DNA from 4 places in the Clostridium saccharobutylicum DSM 13864 genome. Region 1 is predicted to be linked to each of the others. Evidence: riboswitches for the same ligand, from Rfam matches in the RefSeq annotation. Region 1 holds a riboswitch; each other region holds the start of a gene.
What was found. Region 1 has a riboswitch for thiamine pyrophosphate ahead of thiW (energy coupling factor transporter S component ThiW). Riboswitches for the same ligand answer to the same signal wherever they lie in the genome.
Positions count from the first base shown of each region.

Region 2: it holds a riboswitch for thiamine pyrophosphate, as region 1 does, so the genes downstream of both, CLSA_RS11870 (thiamine-binding protein) here and thiW (energy coupling factor transporter S component ThiW) in region 1, are expected to answer to the same signal.
Region 3: it holds a riboswitch for thiamine pyrophosphate, as region 1 does, so the genes downstream of both, cytX (putative hydroxymethylpyrimidine transporter CytX) here and thiW (energy coupling factor transporter S component ThiW) in region 1, are expected to answer to the same signal.
Region 4: it holds a riboswitch for thiamine pyrophosphate, as region 1 does, so the genes downstream of both, thiT (energy-coupled thiamine transporter ThiT) here and thiW (energy coupling factor transporter S component ThiW) in region 1, are expected to answer to the same signal.

Region 1 is NC_022571.1:785,610-788,827, forward strand. It holds gene CLSA_RS03575 (S8 family peptidase) at 1-971, shown strand, start outside; TPP riboswitch at 1,148-1,258, shown strand; gene thiW (energy coupling factor transporter S component ThiW) at 1,364-1,891, shown strand; gene thiD (bifunctional hydroxymethylpyrimidine kinase/phosphomethylpyrimidine kinase) at 2,028-2,828, shown strand; gene thiC (phosphomethylpyrimidine synthase ThiC) at 2,939-3,218, shown strand, end outside.
Region 2 is NC_022571.1:2,770,806-2,774,023, reverse strand. It holds gene CLSA_RS11875 (TatD family hydrolase) at 116-859, shown strand; TPP riboswitch at 1,172-1,277, shown strand; gene CLSA_RS11870 (thiamine-binding protein) at 1,430-1,720, shown strand; gene CLSA_RS11865 (ABC transporter permease) at 1,692-2,456, shown strand; gene CLSA_RS11860 (ABC transporter substrate-binding protein) at 2,646-3,218, shown strand, end outside.
Region 3 is NC_022571.1:4,809,368-4,812,585, forward strand. It holds gene CLSA_RS20620 (phenylpyruvate tautomerase MIF-related protein) at 1-10, opposite strand, end outside; gene cytX (putative hydroxymethylpyrimidine transporter CytX) at 234-1,433, opposite strand; TPP riboswitch at 1,523-1,634, opposite strand; gene CLSA_RS20630 (AI-2E family transporter) at 1,683-2,708, opposite strand; gene rlmD (23S rRNA (uracil(1939)-C(5))-methyltransferase RlmD) at 2,965-3,218, opposite strand, start outside.
Region 4 is NC_022571.1:97,197-100,414, reverse strand. It holds gene CLSA_RS00425 (DegV family protein) at 24-872, shown strand; gene CLSA_RS00420 (hypothetical protein) at 1,045-1,251, shown strand; TPP riboswitch at 1,273-1,373, shown strand; gene thiT (energy-coupled thiamine transporter ThiT) at 1,509-2,183, shown strand; gene CLSA_RS00410 (ferredoxin) at 2,289-2,480, opposite strand; gene CLSA_RS00405 (Mrp/NBP35 family ATP-binding protein) at 2,792-3,218, opposite strand, start outside.

The sequences.
Region 1 (3,218 bases):
CACTTAAAAGTAGGAAACCTATGATTGTATATTTCCCTCTTGGAACTAATTTAGGAAGTCATAAAGGAAATGGTATTTTAGAAGAATACATAGAATCAATTACAAGTAGTAGTGGTATAGTATTGGTTACTGGAGCAGGAAATCAAAGAGATGCAGGTGGTCATACATCTGGAACTATATCTCAAGTTGATACGCCTATTGCAATTGAGCTTGAGGTATCACCAGAGCAGAAACACTTAATAATTGATATTTGGACTGAACTTCCTAACGTAATGACTATAGACATAGTATCTCCATCAGGTGAAAATACAGGTATAATACCAAGTATAATTAATTCAACTAGAAACTATACTTTTGTATTTGAAAAAACATCGATAAAAGTTAATTATTATTTTCCAGAGGAAAGTACAGGAGATGAATTGATACGAATTAGATTTTATAGTTTACAGCCAGGTATATGGCTTCTTAGATTGAGAGCAAAGTATATTTTGAGTGGCGTATACAATGCTTGGCTGCCTCAAAGAGGAATAACAGTAGGAAATACTAAGTTTAGTTCATCTGATCCATATGGAACAGTAACTAATCCGGGAACTTCATCTTATGTAGTTACTGCAGCAGCATATAATCAAAATAATAATAATGTTCTTAATTATTCTGGAGTGGCTTTTAGAGATAATTTGATTGATGTAATAGATGTTGCAGCAGGAGGAGTAAATGCTTTAACTGTAGCACCAAGTAATAAAACTGCTATTGTAAATGGGACTAGTGTATCATCAGCAGTAGTTGCTGGAGCTTGTGTTATGTTATTTCAGTGGGGAATTGTTCAAGGCAATGATCCATATATATATTCCCAAACTGTTAAAGCATATTTAGCAAAGGGAACATCACGAAGAAGTGGAGATATATATCCAAATGCTAGATGGGGATATGGTATTCTAGATATTGTTAAGATGTTTCAAAATATGGAGTAAAGTTATATATATAATAACAAGTATATAGAGATATTTTGAATAGTTGTGGATAAATAGATTAGTGATTTATTTATATTGTGTACTAAAATTTGCATTATTGATAAAAAACTAAGTAAATAAATTTGACATTTATTCTGGAATGGTATAATCTTTAATTTAGAAAGACAATTTTATAACAGAATAACTAGGGGAGCTAATATTTTAGCTGAGATTGGAAAGAGTGATTTCCTGGACCCTTATAACCTGATTTGGTTAATGCCAACGGAGGGAAGTATATTAATTAATGTTTACGCGTGATTTATTTATGTATCCCTTTGGGATACATTTTTTTTATGTGAAAAATAGGTTGTCACTCAAATTAAAATTTATCTTGTCTTAAGGAGGGAGAGTGAATGCAAGAAAAAAGTAAAGCACAAAAAATTGCATTAAGTGGATTATTAATTGGTATTTCAGTTATTTTTGGAACACTATCAATGCCAATTGGAGCAGCTAAAATATCTCCAGTACAACATTTTGTGAATGTTGTAGGAGCAATAACTTTAGGTCCAATATATGCAGTTTTAAATGCATTCGTCGCATCACTTATAAGAAATATTATGGGCACAGGCAGTTTGCTAGCTTTTCCAGGAAGTATGATAGGTGCTTTTCTTTCAGGAATTTTTTATAAGAAATTTAGAAGAGCAAGTATGGCTGTTATTGGTGAAGTGTTTGGTACTGGAATTTTAGGGGCATTGATAGCATATCCAGTAGCGGTCTTAATTTTAGGGAAGGAAGCAGCATTTTTTGTATATATAATTCCTTTTACTATGAGCTGTAGTGCGGGAGCTATTATAGCATATTTCTTTTTAAAGGTTTCTGTTATAAGAAAAATATTAATAAATAATGAATTGTCAATAAATAAGGCACATGAAAATAAATAAAAAATAAGCTGGCAAATGGATATGCTATTTTTTGAACGTGCCTAGACATAATTTTAAAGATATTAAGAAAATTTAATGAAGTGTAAATTGTGGAAAGTATAAGATCAAATTTATATTAACTAGAAGGGGTGATTTTATGTTTAGAGCATTAACAATTGCTGGATCAGACACATGCGGTGGAGCTGGAATTCAGGCCGATTTAAAGTCTTTCTCAGCTAATGGAGTTTATGGAATGAGTGTTATAACAGCAGTAACGGCTCAAAATACTATGGGAGTTTTCGGTATTCAAGATATAAATCCAGAAATGATTGAAGCTCAAGTAGATGTTATCTTTAATGACATAAGAGTAGATGCTATTAAGATAGGTATGGTTTCAAAGATTGAATCTATAAAGTCTATATCAAAATCTTTAAAAAAGGTAGGAAAGCTTCCAATGATAGTATTAGATCCAGTCATGATATCTAAAAGTGGATTTAACTTATTATCTAAGGATGCAAAAGAAACATTAATTCATGAATTATTTCCGTTAGCAACATTAATAACTCCTAATTTACCAGAAGCAGAAGAAATTTTAGGAATAGAAATAAAAACTTTAGATGATATGAAACAATCAGCTTTAAAGCTTAAGGAACTTGGACCAAAAGCTGTTTTAGTTAAAGGTGGACATTTAGAGGGAGAAGCGACTGATTTATTATTTGATGGAAAAGAATTCATAATTTTGCCACAAAAAAGAATTAATACTACTCATACTCATGGAACAGGATGTACTTTATCATCTGCAATAGCTGCTAATTTAGCTAAAGGAATGACAATAGAAGCAGCTGTAAGACAAGGAAAAAAGTATGTAACAACTGCTATAGAACATGGCTTTGAATTAGGAAAAGGAGTAGGTCCTACTAATCATTTTTATGAGCTTTATAAGAAAGCTGGAATTTAGACACAATCAAGAGATATTAATAAGAATGATTAATTATATAAAAACATAAAGAATTTATTTAATAACATTACAAATTAAATTATTAGTAAAAATTGAGAGGAGAATAAACAATGAATTATAAAACTCAAATGGAAGCAGCTAAAAAAGGTATAGTAACTAAAGAAATGAAGGTAGTAGCTAAGAAGGAAAATATATCAGAAGAAAAATTAATGAAACTTGTAGCGGAAGGTAAAGTAGCTATTCCAGCTAATGTTAATCATAAATCTCTTAGCCCAGAAGGAATTGGTGATGGACTTAAAACAAAGATAAACGTAAATTTAGGTATTTCAGGTGATTCAGTTGATTATTGCAGAGAAATGGAAAAAGTAAAAATGGCAATTGATTTTGGTG
Region 2 (3,218 bases), 2.0 Mb from region 1:
TGCTTTAAAAGGATATATTTTGTAATAAAAAGTAATTATATTACGAAAAACATAGGAATAAAGTTAAGAAATTAGATATAATGAATATATTGTAGAAAAATGGAGAGATGTAAAGATGTATATTGATGCCCATACTCATTTAGATTTCTTTAATGAGAAGATAGATGATGCAATTTATGAAATCAATAATTTTAGAATACTAACAATTGCTAATGGAATGGATGTAGAGAGTTATTTACAAAATAAAGAATATAGCAAAAGAAGTGAATATATTAAGGCCACCTTTGGAATTCATCCATGGAAAGCAGCAGAATACATTGGAGAGCTTAAAGATTTAATTCCTTATATTGAGGAAAGTGAGATTATAGGCGAAATAGGCTTGGATTTCTTTTGGGTTGAGGATAAAGAAAGTTATGAATCTCAAAGAAAGATTTTTAATTTTATATTAGATGAAAGCATTAAAAGAAATAAGGTAATATCCATTCATACAAAAGGAGCAGAAGAAGAAATCTATAATATTCTTAATAATTATGGCTACAACAAAGTAATTATCCATTGGTATAGCGGTGATATTAAAATTTTAGATAAGTTTATAGAGCTTGGATGCTATTTTACTGTAAGTGTTGATTTAGGTTACTCTGAATTAAGCGAAGAAATATTATCAAGGATTCCAATAAATAGACTACTTGTGGAAACTGATGGACCAACAGCTTTAGAATGGGTAAATGGTGAATATGGTTATCCAAGTGCAATAATTGATGTTGTAAAAAAAATTGCAGAGAGAAAAGCTCTTTCCATTGATGCATTATCAAAAATAATACAAGATAATTTTTTTGAATTAACTGAAATTAAACTTTGAGTGCATATATACACCAGAAATGAAATACATTTGTGTAAAACAGACATTTGAAAATTTCGCTGCTAAAAGCACTTAATAGGGGATTGTCCTAAACTAGCTTGTCACACTTAAAGTGGGAGAAAGCTAATTGGGGTGCAAGCTCTTATTTAGTGCTTTGTGTGAAATTTTCATAGTGCTGTGGGACACAAATGTATTTGATTTGGGTAAGTTACCACATAAATTTAAACTTAAAGTCATTTATCTATAATTTGGAAGATAAAATAGTTCATCTTGACAAATCATCAAAAATGTTTACAATTAATTATGACAACTGAATAAAAAACGGGGAGTTAGTTAAACTATCTGAGAGGAAATTTGTAATTTCGACCCATAACCTGATTTGGATAATGCCAACGTAGGGAAATATATTATAAAGAAACTACAAGCATACTATTTTTAGGAGTTAGAAAATAGTATGCTTTTTTATTCTTTAGGAAATTATAAGGCAGTTAAATCTGTGGATAATTTCTGAAAGTAGTAGAAACACGTAGTCTGCGAAGCAGATTTTCTTATTTGAGAGGGAGGATAATAATGTCAGTATGTAATGTAAGTTTACAAGTAATACCTAAGGTACCAGATGAGATGACATATCCAGTAGTAGATAAGGTCATAGAATACATTCAGTCTACTGGAGTAAAATACGAAGTAGGTCCAATGGAGACAACAATGGAAGGTGAATTAGATTTTCTTCTTGAAATTGTAAAGAAAGCACAAGAAATTTGCATTGAAGAAGGAGCATCCAGAGTTGCTTCTATAGTTAAAATTGACTATAAAAAAGAGGGCGTTACAATTGATGAAAAAATTAAAAAGTACAGGGGATAAATTAATACCAGTATTTTTTGCTCTTGGATTACTCATATTATGGCAGTTAGTTGTTTCAATAGGTGGTATTGAAAAATATATTCTGCCAGCACCTAGTGATGTTATTAAAGTGATTATAAAGGATTTTAATGTCATGCTTCCCCATATATTAATTACATTATATGAGGGAATAGTAGGATTTATTTTATCTACAGTTGCAGCATTAATTTTAGCTATAATAATGGATATGTCCGCTTTAGTAAAAAAAGCACTTTATCCTTTGTTTGTAATATCGCAGACAATACCAATAATTGCGCTAGCGCCACTATTTATAATATGGTTTGGTTTTGGAACTCTACCTAAAATAATAGTTGTTATATTAGTATGCTTTTTCCCTATTGTTATTAGCATATCAGATGGTTTGGAATCTGTAGATAAGGATTTTATTAATCATTTTAAATTAATGGGAGCATCAAGGATAAAGGTGTTTTTACATTTAAAGCTTCCTTATGGAATATTAAGCTTTTTCTCTGGAATGAGAATTGCAGCAACATACAGTATAATGGGCGCAGTAGTTGGAGAATGGCTTGGTGGAGATAAGGGAATTGGAGTATATATGACAAGAGCTAGAAGTGCATATGCTTTAGATAAAATGTTTGCTGCAATAATTATAATTGTTGTAGTCAGCATGGGAATATTTATTTTGGTTACATTTATTGAAAAAATATTAACACCATGGAAAAGAGTTCAAGAATAAGACACAATGAAGAAAATAATAGAACAGTATGTTCATATCTATTTTGATGAGTAAAGCATCACAATTTTTGTTAGTAAATTAATTATGAGCATGAAGGTGTCTCCTTGATTTACACTGAATATATATGTAGTTTCTGACATATTGTTTTTTTATGTGCTTGAAAATATAGAAAATTTAGGGGGAATAATTATGAAAAACAAAAAAATATTAGCATTGGCAACATCAATATTACTAGTTTCAACAGTATTTATGGGTTGTGGTTCTGTTAAAAAGGAAACAAAAGAAGAAAATTTACAAAAGGTTAAGTTAATACTAGATTACACACCAAACACAAATCACACAGGTATTTATGTGGCTAAAGACAAGGGATATTATAAGGAACAAGGAATTGATCTTGAGATTGTTCAACCATCTGAAGGTGCAGCATTGCAATTGCTTTCTGCTGGTCAAGCAGATTTTGCTATAAGCTATCAAGAAGATTTAACTTTTGCTAGAACTTCAGATAATCCATTACCTGTTAAAGCAATTGCTACAATTATTCAAAACAATACATCAGGGTTTGCATCACCAAAGGAAAAGGGAATCAAAACTGTTAAGGATTTTGAAGGAAAAGTATATGGCGGCTGGGGAAGTCCTAGTGAAGAAGCAATATTAAAAACTGTTATGGAAAAGAACGGAGCAGATTTCTCAAAACTTAACAGAGTAGATGCAGGAACAGAAGACTTTTTTGCAGCTACAAAAAACAATATAGATTTTGAATGG
Region 3 (3,218 bases), 1.1 Mb from region 1:
TAAATGGCATATTATAATCCCCTTTCTTATTGTCTTTAAGGCACATTTTAAAAAATAATAAGTCATGTGCCTAAATATCTTCTGTACATAAACCAAATTGTTCCATAATACTTTCATTATATCATATTATTATTATTTCATATCAAAAAAAATAACAACAAATATCCTAGTATTTTTCTTTTAATAATTAGATATGTTTTAAAATATACAATAATAATTTATTTTAACTCAAATTACTTATATGCTTTTAAACATAAATTAATTAAAATACATAATAATGCAATGCCAATCATAACAGGAATAGTTATACCTACTATAGAATTAAATTGCATTAATATTCTATACGCAAATACTCCAATAATCCATATAATAATATTCTTTATGTCAACCACATTTTTTTCCTCAATTGATTTTTTATTAAATATAAAATAATCAGTTATTGAAATTGCAAATAATGGTGCAAAAACTGATCCTATTAAATATAGAAAATCTTCATATTGATCTATAGAAACAACTATTGATAATATTATTCCTAATCCACATACAATTAAACCTGCAGTTTTTTCATTTATACATTTATTTATGTTAGTAAAACTTACTCCTGCAGAATATGCATCTAAAAAAGTTGTAGTTACTGTTGAAAAAATGACAATAATAAGTGCTATTGTTCCAAGTCCAGCTGAAAGTAAAATACCAGATATATCTGAAGTACCAGCATATAAAGATGCTCCAAGGCCAATGATAAACATAAAAGTACTACCAATGCAATATCCTAATGCACTTGCTAATGTACCCGCTTTTTCAGATTTTAAATTCTTAGTATAATCTGAAATAAGTGGAATCCATGATAATGCCATAGTTACATTAAGTTCTACTGCTGTGCCAAAATTTAACGTCTCTCCTTCAAATCCACCCGCACCTACATTGGCTGTATTATTTGTAAATACTATAAAGCCAAGCACTATAGTTGATAAAAACAGTGCAGCTACTGCTACAGTATTTATTTTAGATAGGCTTTTTACTCCAACACCTATCCATAAAGCAATTAATGCTCCAATAATAATACACCATACCGTTTCGTTCTGAAAATTAAATAATTGCATAGAAACTGCATCTAATGCCTTTGAACCATTGATAATCATAACTGCAGTCCAACCTAATAGTTGTACAATATTTAATATAGAAAATAAAAATGAACCATATTTTCCAAATGAAATTCTAGTTGATTCTATTGAAGATAATTTGCTTTGAGCACCTATAATACCACATAAATAAAGTATAACACCTCCAATAGTATGTCCTATCAAAATAGCAGCTATTCCTTGGCTTAATCCTAAAGGTGCTAATAGCGCTCCCGTCAATATTTCAGCAATAGAAATTGCTGCACCAAGCCATAAGATAAATTGACTTGAATTCGAAGTCTTATTTTCCATAATCTTCTCCCTTACAATAAAAAAATGAGATATACCAAAATAGCATATCTCATCAAATAATAAATAAGAAATTAAACATCTCTCATTAAATAATCATAAGTTAGATTCCCTACGTTGGCATTATCCAAATCAGGTTTAAAGGGTTAAAGCTACATTTTACTTACTCTCAGCCTGCATGTGCAAGCTCCCCTGTGTTTTTTATTTTATAATAATTCATAATTGATTTCAAGTTATTTATTTTCATGTGCCTCAATCATTTTTATTATTGCCATAAGATATTCCAACTATATCTAAAATAAACATGAAAACAGGAATTCCAATAATTAGTCCCCAAACACCTGCAATATGTTCCGATACTAAAAGTATAACTAAGGTATAAAATATAGGTAGCTTTGTCTTTGAAGACATTAATTTTGGATTTAATATATACGCTTCAAATGCGTGAAGTAAAGCAATTAATCCAAGAACATAAAAAACATGAGGTAATCCACCATTATTAAAAGCTACTATACTTAAAGGTACTAATGATACTATTACTCCAGCCACAGGAATAAGACCAAGTAACATTACCATTACACCAAATCCTAATAAATGCGGAAATCCTATTATAGATAATCCTATAGTTGAAAGCACACCATTTATAATAGCAATAACAATTTGTACTTCAATAACTTTACCAAAAGAGAAAACAAACTTTTTTCCAAAGAATTCAACTTCCTCATATAATATATTAATTTTACTATTTTTAAATTTATGCGTAAATTGCATTATTTCATCCTTTTGAATTAAGAAAAAAATACTTAAAACTAAAGAAATAATTATATTAATTCCTAATTTGCTTATATTTGTTATTGAATGCATTATGTAATTTATGCCTTCTGCTGAAAAAATAGTTGAGTAAACTTTATCTAATCTTTCTTTTATTAAATTAGTAATCTCATTATGTCCTAAATTTCCATATAACTCATGTACCTGCATAATTACCTGAGTTAACTGTTTAATAACCATTGGTAAAAAGTCTATTAATATAATAAATATTACAGACGTTAAAAGTAACGAAACTATAACAACCATGAATTTATAATTTATTCTTATTTTCCCATCAAATTCTTGAATTAAATGTTTTGAAATACTATGAATTAGATATGTAAATACAAAAGTTAATAGCATTAAATTTATCATATCCTGCATTACATAGAAAAATATAAGTAATACTAATAAGGTTATAAGTCTCTTAAAAGATCTTTTTTTATAAATTTGAATCATATCTGACATTATCATTACTCCTCATATACTGTTTTTTCTTTCAATTAATTTAACGTATATTGAAATTTATAAAACAATTAATTATCTATTTTATAAATATTAAATCAATCATAATATAGTTTTTACGAATCTTTGCCAATATTAAATTTATCATATAATAAATCATAACATAATTATGCATTAAATTGTGAATTAATTGTAAATAAAAACTTATTTATAAAGAAAAAGGGTGAGATATAGACTCACTCCTAATAATTCATTAATGCTATTTTTTTTCTATCTTTGCAACACATTCTATATGTTTTGTCATAGGAAACATATCAACCGGTTGAACTTCTAAAGTTTCATATCCTAATTTCTCTAAGTGTTTTAAATCCCTTGCCAATGTACTTGGATCACATGATACATAAACAATTCTTTTTGGCTTTGCATCTCCTATAGCATTCAATAATTTAGTATCACAACCTTTTCTCGGTGGATCTACGACTATTATATCTGGTTTAATTCCATCTTGTATAA
Region 4 (3,218 bases), 690 kb from region 1:
AATGTGCTTTAGGAGGAATTAAGATGGAGAAAATTGCATTAATAACAGATAGTGCTTGTGATATAAGTGCTGATATTGCAAAGGAAAATAATATTAAAATACTACCTTTCAAAATTATTTTTTCCAATAAAGAATATGACGATGGTATTGATATAACTCCAAATATGCTTTATGAGTTACTAAAAAAAGAAATTCCTACAACATCGTTACCTAGTGTTGATAGATTTACTAATGCATTAAATGAAGCAAAAAATGTTGGATATACTCATGCAATTATAATAACTATATCAAGTGGTCTTTCAGGAGCTTATAACGCAGCAAGATTAGCAGCTGAAAATGTTTCTGGAATACAAACTTTCGTGTTTGATTCTATGACATTAACTATGTCTCAGGGTGCAATAGTACTTGAAACTGCAAATTTAATTAAAGAAGGTAAACCTTTTAAAGAAATTATAGATATATTACCTACGCTCAAAAATAAAATAGATGTATTTTTCACAATAGATACATTAGAATATCTAAAAAAAGGCGGTAGAATAGGTAAAGTTGCTGGAACTATAGCTGATGCACTCAATCTTAAACCTATTATAACTGTAGGTAATGATGGAATATATCACACAGTTTGCAAAATAAGAGGAATTAAACAATCAATATCTAGATTAGCTACTTTGTTAAAACCTTATTTAGAAAATAACAAATGTAAAGTCTGGGTATTAGATGGCAATGCTCCTGATAAAGCTGAAATGTTATATGATTCAATTAAAGACCTTCCTAATTTAGTGGAATGTACCCTTGGAGGAATGATTGGCCCTGCACTTGGTGTTCATACCGGCCCTGGTCTTGTTGGATTCATTGTAGAAAATATAGATTAATTTATTAAAAACACATAAAAATCACCTAACTAAAAAATTATATTTTTAGTTAGGTGATTTTTATGTATATTTTTTTTATTTTGGTTAATCATATATTTAAGAAAGTTTTAGTTTTTTAATGCAATAAACAAAGTAAAACCTCATTTTGTTTGATTTAAGGAGGCTTAATTTTATGAAAGGTTTTGTTTTAGATTCAACGTACAAAGAAAGTATTATTATTGATATGAATGATACTATTTCTATCACTTCTTCTCACAATTTGCCCAATAATCCAGTTTCTCATTATTCAACAGATTTAAATCAAATTACTTCTAATTATATAGCCCATCATAATAAAAACGACAAGTTTAACACATATAACATAATTGACTATTTATAGTAAAATGTATAAAATTATTTTGTAACGTGCTGGGGGAGCTATATGCTGAGATTTGATAATTCATAAACCCTTTAAACCTGATCTAGTTAATTCTAGCGTAGGGAAAGCAACCTTATAAGAATTTACATTTCTATTTATATAGGTTGGTAGTCTCTAAACCAAAGTATAAAACTAATATTTAAATTTATTATATGAAGATTAGTTATAATGACTTTGTTAATTCCTCTTCCATAAGCGTCACGAAGGAGGTTTTTTTTATGCAAATTTTTAATGATTGGTACAAACAATTTTCTACTCTTTTCCAAAACTTTTCACAAAACATTCAAGCTATAATTGCAAGTCCATTATCCATTACAACTTTAATTGGTTGTGTAATATTACTCATAATATTAGTTAAAGTTAAAAAAATCAACTTTACTCCTCAACTTATTGCTAGAATTGGCATAGCTTTGGCTTTAGCTACAATACTGAAAATGCTCAGATTATATCATTTTCCACAAGGTGGTAGTATTACATTAGGTAGCATGGTTCCAATATTACTTATAGCATTTATGTACGGACCAAGAGTAGGATTTCTAACAGGATTTCTTTACGGAATAATAACACTTATTATGGATCCATACATTCTGCATCCAGTTCAAGTTTTATTTGATTATCCATTACCCTTTATGGCATTAGGTATAGCAGGATGCTTTAATAATAAAAAATGGCTTGGGGTTACCTTAGCTGTTTTTGTTAGATTTTTGTGTCATTTTATTTCTGGAGTTGCTTTCTTTGGTTCACTTGCACCCGCTGGAATGTCTCCTGCTTTATATTCATTAATAATTAATGGACCTATGCTAGGAATAGAATACATTATATGCTTAGTAATCATATCTATTCTTCCTATTGAAAGAATAATACACGCATCTTCACTTAATACCATGAGTTAGTGTACAAATTTATTTAATATAACAATATTATATAAAAATAATAAAGAGAAAATATACATAATAAAAAATCATATATTAATGTATATTTTCTCTTATTCTTATGTTTTATTTCTCGACAGATATTGCATCTACTGGACAGCTTTCTGCTGCTTCTTGCACTTCACCTTCTACATTTTCTGGTGCTTCATCAACTATAAAGCCAGCCTTTCCGTCATCCTCCATATCAAAGCATTCTGGACATATAGATGGACATAGTCCACATGCTATACAAGTATCTTTATCTACTTTTGCTTTCATTAATCTCTACATCCTTTCAAATCAAAATTACATAGTGTATTATTTCCTAAATAATCCGAAAGTATGTATACTCTAATACTATAAAGAACTCGAAATTTAAATTTAGGTGGTTTCTCCCCGAAAGTAAGGATATTCTTTTGCTTGTGGTTACTACAAAATATATACATGAAAAAGAGTGCAATATCAACATTAAGAACTTTTATATATAAACTTCGTAAAAATAAAAAAGCTTCATTATTTAATTTCTGTAACTTTAAATAATGAAACCTTTTATATTATATGATGCTTTTTATTTACTTGGTAATTAAGCTTTAATACAATCCTTCAAATATTAATGAATATAACGCATTTTCTCTAACATATTCCTCAGCCTTACCATCTTCTAAAGCTTCTGTAAGTTCAATATTAATTGGTAACTCACCTATTAAAGGCAATCCTAAATATTCTGCATTTTCTTCTGAAGATTTTCTGCTAAATACTCTTATTTTCTTATCACAATCCGGACAATTTATATAAGCCATATTTTCTACTACACCTTTAATTTTTATTCCTATCTTTTGAGCCATAATAACAACTTTTTTAACAATCATTGATACCATATCTTGTGGTGTAGAAACTATTACAATCTCATCAATTGGGAACTCCTGCATTACAGTTAAGGCAATATCTCCTGTACCTGGTGGCATATCTATAAGTAAATAGTCAAGCTCGCCCCAATTTGTTTCAACAAATAATTGC